3 linked regions of the Pyxidicoccus xibeiensis genome follow. The protein of the gene in region 1 binds, or shares a complex with, the protein of each later gene. Links are inferred from orthologs where the notes say so. Each region holds a gene or a part of one and is shown in the gene's direction. Other genes may lie near its edges.

What was found.
Region 2: the proteins of LXT23_RS43640 (region 1) and LXT23_RS27700 are in contact, whole or in part, in a cryo-EM structure (PDB 7NYH), measured with the Escherichia coli proteins. The link is inferred for Pyxidicoccus xibeiensis from one-to-one orthologs.
Region 3: the proteins of LXT23_RS43640 (region 1) and LXT23_RS27660 are in contact, whole or in part, in a cryo-EM structure (PDB 7NYH), measured with the Escherichia coli proteins. The link is inferred for Pyxidicoccus xibeiensis from one-to-one orthologs.

The regions. Positions count from the first base shown.
Region 1 is NZ_JAJVKV010000018.1:111,153-114,300, reverse strand. What follows is about bases 150-3,148. They hold LXT23_RS43640 (NADH-quinone oxidoreductase subunit J family protein), read left to right. Parts: upstream 150-1,395; coding sequence 1,396-1,902; downstream 1,903-3,148. Other genes in these bases: nuoL (NADH-quinone oxidoreductase subunit L), read left to right, coding at 2,304-3,148; nuoK (NADH-quinone oxidoreductase subunit NuoK), read left to right, coding at 1,978-2,280; nuoF (NADH-quinone oxidoreductase subunit NuoF), read left to right, coding at 150-1,399. In the rest of the region: LXT23_RS43650 (NADH-quinone oxidoreductase subunit NuoE family protein), read left to right, coding at 1-24; more of nuoF, read left to right, coding at 59-149. UniProt on the Escherichia coli protein: NDH-1 shuttles electrons from NADH, via FMN and iron-sulfur (Fe-S) centers, to quinones in the respiratory chain. The immediate electron acceptor for the enzyme in this species is believed to be ubiquinone.
Region 2 is NZ_JAJVKV010000006.1:228,308-231,296, forward strand. The notes cover bases 5-2,844. They hold LXT23_RS27700 (complex I subunit 1/NuoH family protein), read left to right. Parts: upstream 5-614; coding sequence 615-2,075; downstream 2,076-2,844. Other genes in these bases: LXT23_RS27695 (2Fe-2S iron-sulfur cluster-binding protein), read left to right, coding at 5-612; LXT23_RS27705 (NuoI/complex I 23 kDa subunit family protein), read left to right, coding at 2,121-2,844. Outside these bases: more of LXT23_RS27695, read left to right, coding at 1-4; more of LXT23_RS27705, read left to right, coding at 2,845-2,909. UniProt on the Escherichia coli protein: NDH-1 shuttles electrons from NADH, via FMN and iron-sulfur (Fe-S) centers, to quinones in the respiratory chain. The immediate electron acceptor for the enzyme in this species is believed to be ubiquinone.
Region 3 is NZ_JAJVKV010000006.1:218,689-221,802, forward strand. What follows is about bases 123-3,087. They hold LXT23_RS27660 (NADH-quinone oxidoreductase subunit A), read left to right. Parts: upstream 123-1,401; coding sequence 1,402-1,773; downstream 1,774-3,087. Other genes in these bases: LXT23_RS27655 (methyl-accepting chemotaxis protein), read right to left, coding at 123-1,143; LXT23_RS27665 (NADH-quinone oxidoreductase subunit B), read left to right, coding at 1,780-2,343; LXT23_RS27670 (PaaI family thioesterase), read right to left, coding at 2,438-2,914; LXT23_RS27675 (sulfatase-like hydrolase/transferase), read right to left, coding at 2,796-3,087. Outside these bases: more of LXT23_RS27655, read right to left, coding at 1-122; more of LXT23_RS27675, read right to left, coding at 3,088-3,114. UniProt on the Escherichia coli protein: NDH-1 shuttles electrons from NADH, via FMN and iron-sulfur (Fe-S) centers, to quinones in the respiratory chain. The immediate electron acceptor for the enzyme in this species is believed to be ubiquinone.

The DNA.
Region 1 (3,148 bases):
GCCATCCTCGCCAAGCTGAGCTGATCCTCCACCCCTTCTCTGTCAGGACGTCACCATCATGGCCTCTACGGCAAAGGCGATTGAACCGATCATCTCGGCGGCCTGGGGCAAGCCGCAGTCCTGGACCCTGGACAGCTACCGCAAGCGGGGCGGCTACGAGGCGCTGAAGAAGGCGCTGGAGATGCAGCCGGCCGCCATCATCGACGAGGTGAAGAAGTCGAACCTCCGCGGTCGCGGCGGCGCCGGCTTCCCCACGGGCCTCAAGTGGAGCTTCGTCCCCAAGGACAGCCCCAAGCCCAAGTACCTCGCGGTCAACGGCGACGAGTCCGAGCCGGGCACCTTCAAGGACCGCTACATCCTCAGCGACGACCCGCACATGATGCTGGAGGGCATCGCCATCGCGTCGTACGCGCTGGGCGTGCACACCTGCTACGTGTACCTGCGCGGCGAGTTCAAGTTCCAGGCGGAGCGCACCCAGGCGGCCATCGACGAGGCCTACAAGGCCGGCATCTTCGGCAAGACGCTGCTGGGCAGGGACTTCGAGCTCAACTGCTACCTGGTGCGGGGCGCGGGCGCGTACATCTGCGGCGAGGAGACGGCGCTGCTGGAGAGCCTGGAGGGCAAGAAGGGCTGGCCCCGCCTCAAGCCGCCCTTCCCCGCGGTGGTGGGCCTGTTCGGCTGCCCCACGGTGGTGAACAACGTGGAGACGCTCGCCAGCGTCCCCGCCGTGTTCCAGAAGGGCTCGGACGCCTACGCGAAGCTGGGCACGGACAAGTCCGGTGGCACCCGCCTCGTGTGCCTCTCCGGCACGGTGAACCGGCCGGGGGTGTACGAGGTGTCGATGTTCACCACCCTCGCCGAGCTCATCTACGACGACCAGTACGGCCGGGGCATGCCGGCGGGCCGCAAGGTGAAGGCCGTGATTCCGGGCGGCTCCTCGGCGCCGGTGCTGGGCGCGGACGAGCTGGACGTGGCCATGGAGTTCGAGGCCCTCAAGGTGAAGCAGACCATGGCGGGCTCCGGCGGCGTCATCGTCATGGACGACGCCACCTGCATGGTGCGCAGCCTGTGGCGCGTGGCGCGCTTCTACGCGGAAGAGTCCTGCGGCCAGTGCACGCCGTGCCGCGAGGGCACGCCCTGGCAGACGCGCCTTCTGCGCAAGATTGAAGAGGGCCGCGGCGAGCCGGGCGACGTGGACATGCTGTCCAACGTGGCCTCGTCGATTGCCCCCTACCCGCCCATTGGCCTGGGCAACACCATCTGCGCGCTCGGTGACGCGGCGGCGCTGCCCACGCACTCGTTCCTCATGCGGTTCCGGGACGAGTTCGAGGCGCACATCCGCGAGCACCGCTGCCCGTTCGGCGACAAGCCCTGGGGTTCGTTCGGAGACTGGTCTTGAACATCGAGCTCATCCTCTTCGGGGCGTTCGCGCTCCTGACGCTGCTGTCGGCCGGCATGGTCATCTTCGCGCGCAGCCCCATCAACTCGGCCATGGCGCTGGTGTCCACGTTCTTCTTCCTGGCCGGCATCTACGTGCTGCTGTGGGCGCACACCGTGGCCGTGCTGCAGGTGCTCGTGTACGCGGGCGCCATCATGGTGCTCTTCCTCTTCGTCATCATGCTGCTCAACCTGGGCGAGTCCCCCACGCGGGGCCGGCCCACGCTGGCGCGCATCGCCGGCGGCGGGGCGACGGTGGGACTGCTGGCCGTGCTGGCCATCATCCTGTCGAAGGTGCCCGGCGAGGTCGCGCCCATGAGCACGGAGGCGCAGGCCACCTTCGGCACCATGGGCAACCTGGGGCAGGCCATCTTCACCCAGTGGTTGTTTCCCTTCGAAGCGGTGAGCCTGCTGCTGCTGGTGGCCATGGTGGGCGCGGTCGTGGTGGCCAAGTCGCGAATCTGATCGCCGTCCCCCGACAACTTTCTGTGCTAGATGGCGGCCCACACGGTAGCCGCCCGCGAGGCCCCGAATCGGCCCATGGTTCCCATCACCTACTACCTCCTGCTTGCCGCCGCGCTGTTCTGCATGGGCATGTTCGGCGTCCTCGTGCGGCGCAACGCACTGGTCGTCTTCATGTGCGTGGAGCTGATGCTCAACGCGGCGAACCTGACGTTCCTGGCGTTCGCCCGCATGCGCGGTGACAGCGTCGGCCACGTCTCCGCCTTCTTCGTCATCGCGGTGGCGGCGGCCGAGGCGGCCATCGGCCTGGCCATCGTCATCGCCGTGTTCCGCAGTCGGGGCAGCGTCCTGGTGGAAGACATCCGGACGATGAAGCACTGACGCCGCCAGGAGCCCTCTCTCTCATGACCCTCGCGACCCTCGCCAATTTCCTCCAGACGGCGCCCGTCCCGCCCGAGCTGATGGAGCCCTCGCTGTGGCTCATCATCGCGCTGCCGCTGCTGGGCGCGTTCATCTGCGGCGTGTTCGGCCGGATGCTGGGCCGCGCCAACGTGCACCTCATCGCCTGCGCGGCGGTGGGCGGCGCCTTCGTGCTGAGCGTGCTGGCCTTCTGGGCCACCAGCCACACGGCCGAGGTCGGGGGCGTGCGACGCCTGCTGGCCTTCTACAAGAACCCGTTCGGAATCGAAGCGGACTACGTCAAGTACGCCCTGTCGTATGACTACGGCACGTGGTTCGCCGCGGGCGACTTCCGGGTGAACTTCGGGCTGGCGGTGGACCACCTGTCCGGCATCCTGCTGCTGGTCATCACCGGCGTGGGCTTCCTCATCCACCTGTACTCCACCAGCTACATGGAGCACGACGACGGGTACTGGCGGTACTTCGCGTACCTCAACCTGTTCGTCGCGGCGATGCTGACGCTGGTGCTGGCCGACAACCTCGTCCTGCTGTTCGTGGGCTGGGAGGGCGTGGGCATGGCCAGCTACCTGCTCATCGGCTTCTGGTACACGGACCCGGCCAAGGCCTGGGCGGGGCGCAAGGCCTTCATCACCAACCGCATCGGCGACTTCGCCTTCCTCATCGGCACGTTCCTGCTGGTGCTGCTGATGGCGGCCTTCACGCGCCAGGCGAACTCCGCGGACTTCGCCAACGCCGGCGCCAGCGGCCCCCGCTTCGAGGCGGCGCTGGAGAAGCACGGCCCCGTCAACTTCAAGGGCCTGGAGAAGATGGCCGAGGGCCTGACGGACGC
Region 2 (2,989 bases), on another replicon or contig:
CAGGGCGCCGCGGACCACTACCTGATGACGGCGGACAAGAACCCCAACCGCAAGGGCCTGGAGCTGATTGCCCAGGGGCTGGGGCTGAAGCTGGAGTCCTTCGAGTCGCTCACCGCCGCGCTGGGCGCGGGCCGGGTGAAGGCGCTGTACGCGCTGGGCACCGAGGTGCCGGGTGACGCGGAGGCCTTCGCGCAGGCCGCGGGCAGGCTCGAGGTGTTCGTGGCGCACGCGTTCACCGAGTCTCCGGTGACGGCGCAGGCCACGGTGCTGCTGCCCGCCTCCGTGCACGTCGAGGACGAGGGCTCCTTCGTCCAGGTGGACGGCCTCATCCAGCGCTTCCGCAAGGCGTACCCGCCCAAGGGCGACGTGGTCCCCAACTGGAAGTGGGCCGCGGAGCTGACGCGCGAGCTGGGCGGCGAGGCCGCCTGGGGTTCCGCGCGGGACGTGTGGCGCGAGCTGGCCGGCAAGGTGGCCGCGTTCGCCGAGTTCAACTGGGACAAGGCCTCTCCGCCGGACCGGGAGAAGCCGGGCATCAATCCGCTGCCTTCCGCCTCCGACGGGCGTCCTCCGGGGTACCGTGAGTTCGGTACGCCCCGGGTGAGGGGTATCTAGCCATGAGCCGCGTACTGACCATCCTCCTCGCCATGTTCACCATCGTCGTCGCCATCTTCGGTGGCATGGCGACGGCGTACCTCGTGGGCGGCCTGGTGGAGGAGCACTGGTTCACCGGCGCCAGCCGGCTGACCAACATCCTCTTCCTCGTGCTCGTCTTCGTGATGATCATCGCCACGTTGCTGACGATGGCGGAGCGCAAGTGGAGCGCGTTCATCCAGGACCGCGTGGGTCCCAACCGCGCGCGCATCGGCCTGCCCGGCCTGAAGAACCGCGCGCTGGGTGGCCTGCCGCACATCCTCACCGACGTCCTCAAGATGCTGACGAAGGAGGACTTCATCCCGGGGACGGCCAACCGGTTCATGTTCAACCTGGGCCCCATCCTCGCCTTCGCGCCGGTGTTCGCGCTGTTCGCGGTGGTGCCGGCCGGTCCGTCCGTGCCCGTCTTCGGGCACATGGTGGACATGGTGGTGGCCACGCCGGACTTCGGCATGCTGTACGTGCTCGCCATCGCCTCGCTCGCCGTCTACGGCACGGCGCTGGCGGGCTGGGCCTCCAACAACAAGTTCGCCCTGCTGGGCGGCGTGCGCGCCACGTCGCAGATGATTTCGTACGAGGTGGCGCTGGGCCTGTCGCTGGTGGGCCTGTTCATCGCCTTCTCCTCCGTGCAGCTGCCCGCCATCGTCGGTGACCTGGGCAACGCCCTCGCCGGCAACGGCTCCGGCCAGGCGCAGTACCTGTGGCGCACCGACGGGGCCTTCGACTTCGGCCTGCCGGCGTGGGGCTTCATCCTCCAGCCGATTGGCTTCCTCGGCTTCTTCGCCGCGTCCTTCGCGGAGACCAAGCGCGCCCCGTTCGATCTGCCCGAGGGCGAGTCGGAGATCATCGGCTACTTCGTCGAGTACTCCGGCATGAAGTTCGGCCTCTTCATGATCTCCGAGTTCGTGGAAGTGGTGGTGCTGGCCGGCGTGACGACGGCGCTCTTCTTCGGCGGTCACCACCTGCCCTTCGGCGGCGAGTGGCTGGCCAGCCAGGCCATCTTCCAGGAGCACGGCTGGCTGCTGGGCGCCATCTTCGGCACGGTGTTCTGGCTGAAGGTCGTCTTCCTCATCTGGGTGCAGCTGCTCATCCGCTGGACGTTCCCCCGCTTCCGGTATGACCAGATCCAGTCGCTGGGCTGGAAGATCCTCCTGCCCATGGCGCTGGTGAACATCTTCGTCAGCGGCGCGCTGGTGCTGTGGGACCCGTCGCTGCGGGCGCTGGCCATCCTCGGCATGCTGGAGATTGCGTTCGTGGTGGTGCTGACGCTGACGCAGAAGGAGCCGGCGGAGGGCGGTGCGCATGGGGCCCACGGCGGCGCTCACGGCCACGGTCACGACTCCCACGGGCACGGGCTGCCCGCCGGCGCGCATGGGGCCCACGGGCTTCCGGCGCATGGCGCGGCCCCGGCCTCCACGCACTAGACTTCCACCGGCGGCCCCGCCCTTCCGGGAATCGAGAACACCATCATGGCCCTCAAGGTAACCCAGGACCCGCGCACCGACATCCGTGAGCGGGCCTACGTGCCGGAGCTGCTGCGCGGCCTGGCCGTCACCACGAAGCACTTCTTCCGCAACCTCTTCGGTACCCGCGACACCAACGTGCGCGTGGAGGACCGCACCGGCACCAGCCTGATGACGACGGTGCAGTACCCCGAGGAGAAGCCCATCTACCCCGAGGGCTACCGCGGCCTGCACCGGCTGGTGCCGCGCGAGGATGGCAAGCCGCGCTGCGTGGCCTGCTACATGTGCGCCACCATCTGCCCGGCGCAGTGCATCTACATCGAGGCGGGCGAGTACGAGGAGACGACGGCCGAGGGTGAGTCGCGCGTCATCGAGAAGTACCCCACCCAGTTCGTCATCGACGAGCTGCGCTGCATCGTCTGCGGCCTGTGCGTGGATGCGTGCCCCAAGGACGCCATCCGCATGGACACGTACACGCACACCCCGCCGGAGTACACGCGGCAGAACTTCGTGTACGACATCCCCAAGCTGCTGAAGGGGCCGGCGGTGTCCCACCCGTCGGACCCGTGGAACAAGCGCGACGGCTCCGAGGAGCCGCACCACTCGCACAAGGAGGCCCACACCCGCGTGGGCGAGGGCCTGGTGGAGCTGAAGCTGCCGCAGCACGGCAACATCGGCGCGGGCCACGGCCACGGCGGCCACGGCAAGGCGACGCCGGGCGCCCAGACGGGCGGCCACGGCCAGACGGTCGTCACCCAGCAGGGCCCCATCCAGGTCACGAAGTTCCTCAAGTAGATCCGTTCTCCTCACGGGCCCGTAGGGCTCTTGAGACCTCGCCGGCCCGCCCTCCCGCTCTCACAGCGGCAGGCGGGCCG
Region 3 (3,114 bases), on another replicon or contig:
GCGGCCCACCTCGCCCGCCTTGGTGCCCTCCAGCGCCGCGTTCAGCGCCAGCAGGTCCGAGCGCTCCGCCACCTGGTTGATGACCTGGGCAATCTTGGACACCTGCTGCAGGTCCTGGTTGAGGCCGACAATCGCGTCCGCCACGCCCTTGGACTCGGTGCGGATGTCGTTGATGCCGGCCACCACCTGCGCCACCACCGCCATGGCCTCGGCCACGGCCTCGTGGGTGCGCCGCGCGCTGGACTCCACCACCTCCGTGGAGCTGGAGATCTGCTCCGCCGTGCGGCTCAGCTCCTCGAACGTGGCGGCAATCTGCTGCGCGTACGCCGCCTGCTGGCTGATGACGTGCTCCTGGTCCGCGGACGCGACGAGCAGCCCGCGCGAAGCACCGCCCAGCTGGTCCGTGCGCGACACCAGCTCCATCACCGTGGTGCGCAGCGTGCCGAGCATCTGGTTGAAGGACTGCGCCATCAGGCGCACCTCACCCGTGGCGGACACGTCCAGCTCCGCGCGCGACATGTCCCCGCGCGACACGTCCTGGACCACCTCCGTCACCCGCGACACGGGCTCGACGATGGAGCGGCTGATGAACATCGCCAGCAGCAGGCCCACGCCCAGCGCCGCCGTCAGCGCCGCCAGCGCCATCCCATCCAGGTCCACCAGCGACGCCACCGCCTCCTCCACCCCGAAGCCCGCGACGTAGGTGTGGCCACCGCTGGCGCAGCGCACCCGCACCTCCCGCTCGGGCGCTCGCGACGTCTCACAGCCCTCCAGGGGCCGCGCGGGCCGCGCCCTCACGTCGTCGGGGATGGGCCCGCGGGCGTGCACCACGGCGCCCTCCGGGCCCAGCAGGCCCTGGTAGTGCACGGTGAAGCCCCGGCCCCCCTCGGCCCCGTTGGCGAGGTCCAGCTGGGACAGCACCCCGTCCGCGCGCGAGCGGGCCTCCGTGGTGCCGTCCACGGCGAGCACCGCGGGGTGCTGGGCCACGAGCGTTCCCACCACGCGCACCCGCTTCTCCAGGAGCCCCAGCGTGACCTCCCGCTGCCGCTCCGGGAAGTACAGGCCGCAGAAGAAGACCACCGCCAGGCAGGGCACGAGCACCGCGATGGCCACCTGCATCCGCAAGCTGAGCCGGCCCCACATGCCTGTCTTCTCCCGGGAAGTGCTGATCCACGCCGGCCGCGGCGCGCCCACCGACGGTAGGCGCCCCGTCGAGGAGCGTCAAACGTGTCCCCCGACGGGAGACCGCCCGGCCGGCCAGGCGCCGGCAGGCAGGCACGGTGGGCCTCATGGCGGCGCCACAAGCCCTGCTTTTCGCCGTCATCTCAAGGGGTTGGAGCGCTGCCCCGGGGGAGTTTCCCTTTGACATGGCGCGGCCGGTGTCATTAGGTTCCGCGCGCGATGACTCCCACTCCACTCTCGCCCTATCTGCCGCTGGCGGTCGTCCTGCTGCTGGCCGGCGGCATGGCGATGCTCATTCCCCAGATCACCACCCGCCTGGGGCCCCGGCGTCCGAGCGCCATCAAGTCCACCAGCTTCGAGGCCGGCTCCGAGTCGACCGGCCCGGCACGTCAGCGCTTCGCGGTGAAGTTCTACGTGGTGGCGCTGTTGTTCATCGTGTTCGACGTCGAAGCGGTGTTCCTGTACCCCTGGGCGGTGAACTTCCAGGCGCTCGGCTGGTTCGGGTACGTGGAGATGCTGGTTTTCGCGTCCACGCTCGTCGTCGGGCTTATCTACATCTGGAAGAAGGGCGCCCTGGACTGGGAGAGCTGAGACACCATGGCTGACGCTGACATTGCTCCTGTTTTGACGACCCGCCGCGACGAGGCCATGGGCTTCTTCCAGCGGATGGTGTCGAAGGGCCTGGGTTGGGCCCGCAAGTACTCGCTGTTCACCTATCCGTACGCCACCGCATGCTGCGGCATGGAGTACATGTCCGTGGCGGCGAGCCGTCACGACATCTCGCGCTTCGGCGCCGAGTTCCCCCGCTTCTCGCCCCGGCAGGCAGATCTGCTGATGGTGGTGGGCACCATCAACCTGAAGCAGGCGCCCATCCTCAAGCGCGTGTACGAGCAGATGGCCGAGCCCAAGTGGGTGGTGGCCTTCGGCGTGTGCGCGTCGTCGGGTGGCTTCTACGACAACTACGCGGTGCTCCAGGGCATCGACCGCATCATCCCCGTGGACGTCTACATCCCCGGCTGCCCGCCGCGTCCGGAGCAGGTGCTGGACGGCCTGATGCTGCTCCAGGACAAGATTGGCAACCAGGTGCACCGCATCGCGGACCGCGAGCAGCCCAACGCCACGGCCGCCCGGCACGACCTGCTGCTGTCCATGGGCAAGTAACGAGTCACGCGCCCCACGCGCGGTACCTCAGGGCCCCGCCCGCCTCCCCTCGTCAGAGCGGAGGCGCCGGGGCCCTGGCTTTTCCAGCCGCCGCCTACCAGCGGTGGTACGCGGGGTGGCCCGGCTTCACCGCGACGAAGGTGCCCCGGCAGGTGGCCGTCACCTTGCCGCCGGCGGTGAGCGTGCCCTCGATGATGGCGCGGTCGCCCTGGATTTCCACCGGCTTCGCCTCCAGGTGCACCGGCCCCGTCATGGGCGTGGGGCGCTTGAGGGAGATGGAGTAGTCGGCGGTGACGGTGCACGGCGGCGAGTCCGCGCCCTGCGCCTTCATCAGGTGGAAGGCGGCCGTCCAGTTGCAGTGGCAGTCCAGCAGCGCGCCGATGATGCCGCCGTTGAGGACGCCGGGAAACGCCTGGTGGTGCTCGGAGGGCGTCCAGTCCGCGACGACGAGGTCACCCTCCGCGCGGCTGCGGATGCGCAGGCCCTGCGGGTTGGCCGGACCGCAGCCGAAGCAGCTGTTGTGGGGTGCGTAGCGTTCCTGAAGGCTGGGACTGTCTGGGGTCGTCGACATGGCCCGCCACCTTACGCCAGCGGCCCTCCGCCGTGCGGCCCAGGACACCGTCCAGCCACGCCTCCAGCGCGTGGGCGTCCGCGCCTTCACAGTCGCCCTCGCAGGTACGCAACACACTGCCGTCCGCGCGGGGCCGGTCCACCCACCAGCGCCGCCCGTCGAAGGCGCCCTGGTCCTTCTCGCGAACAATCGCCGCGTGG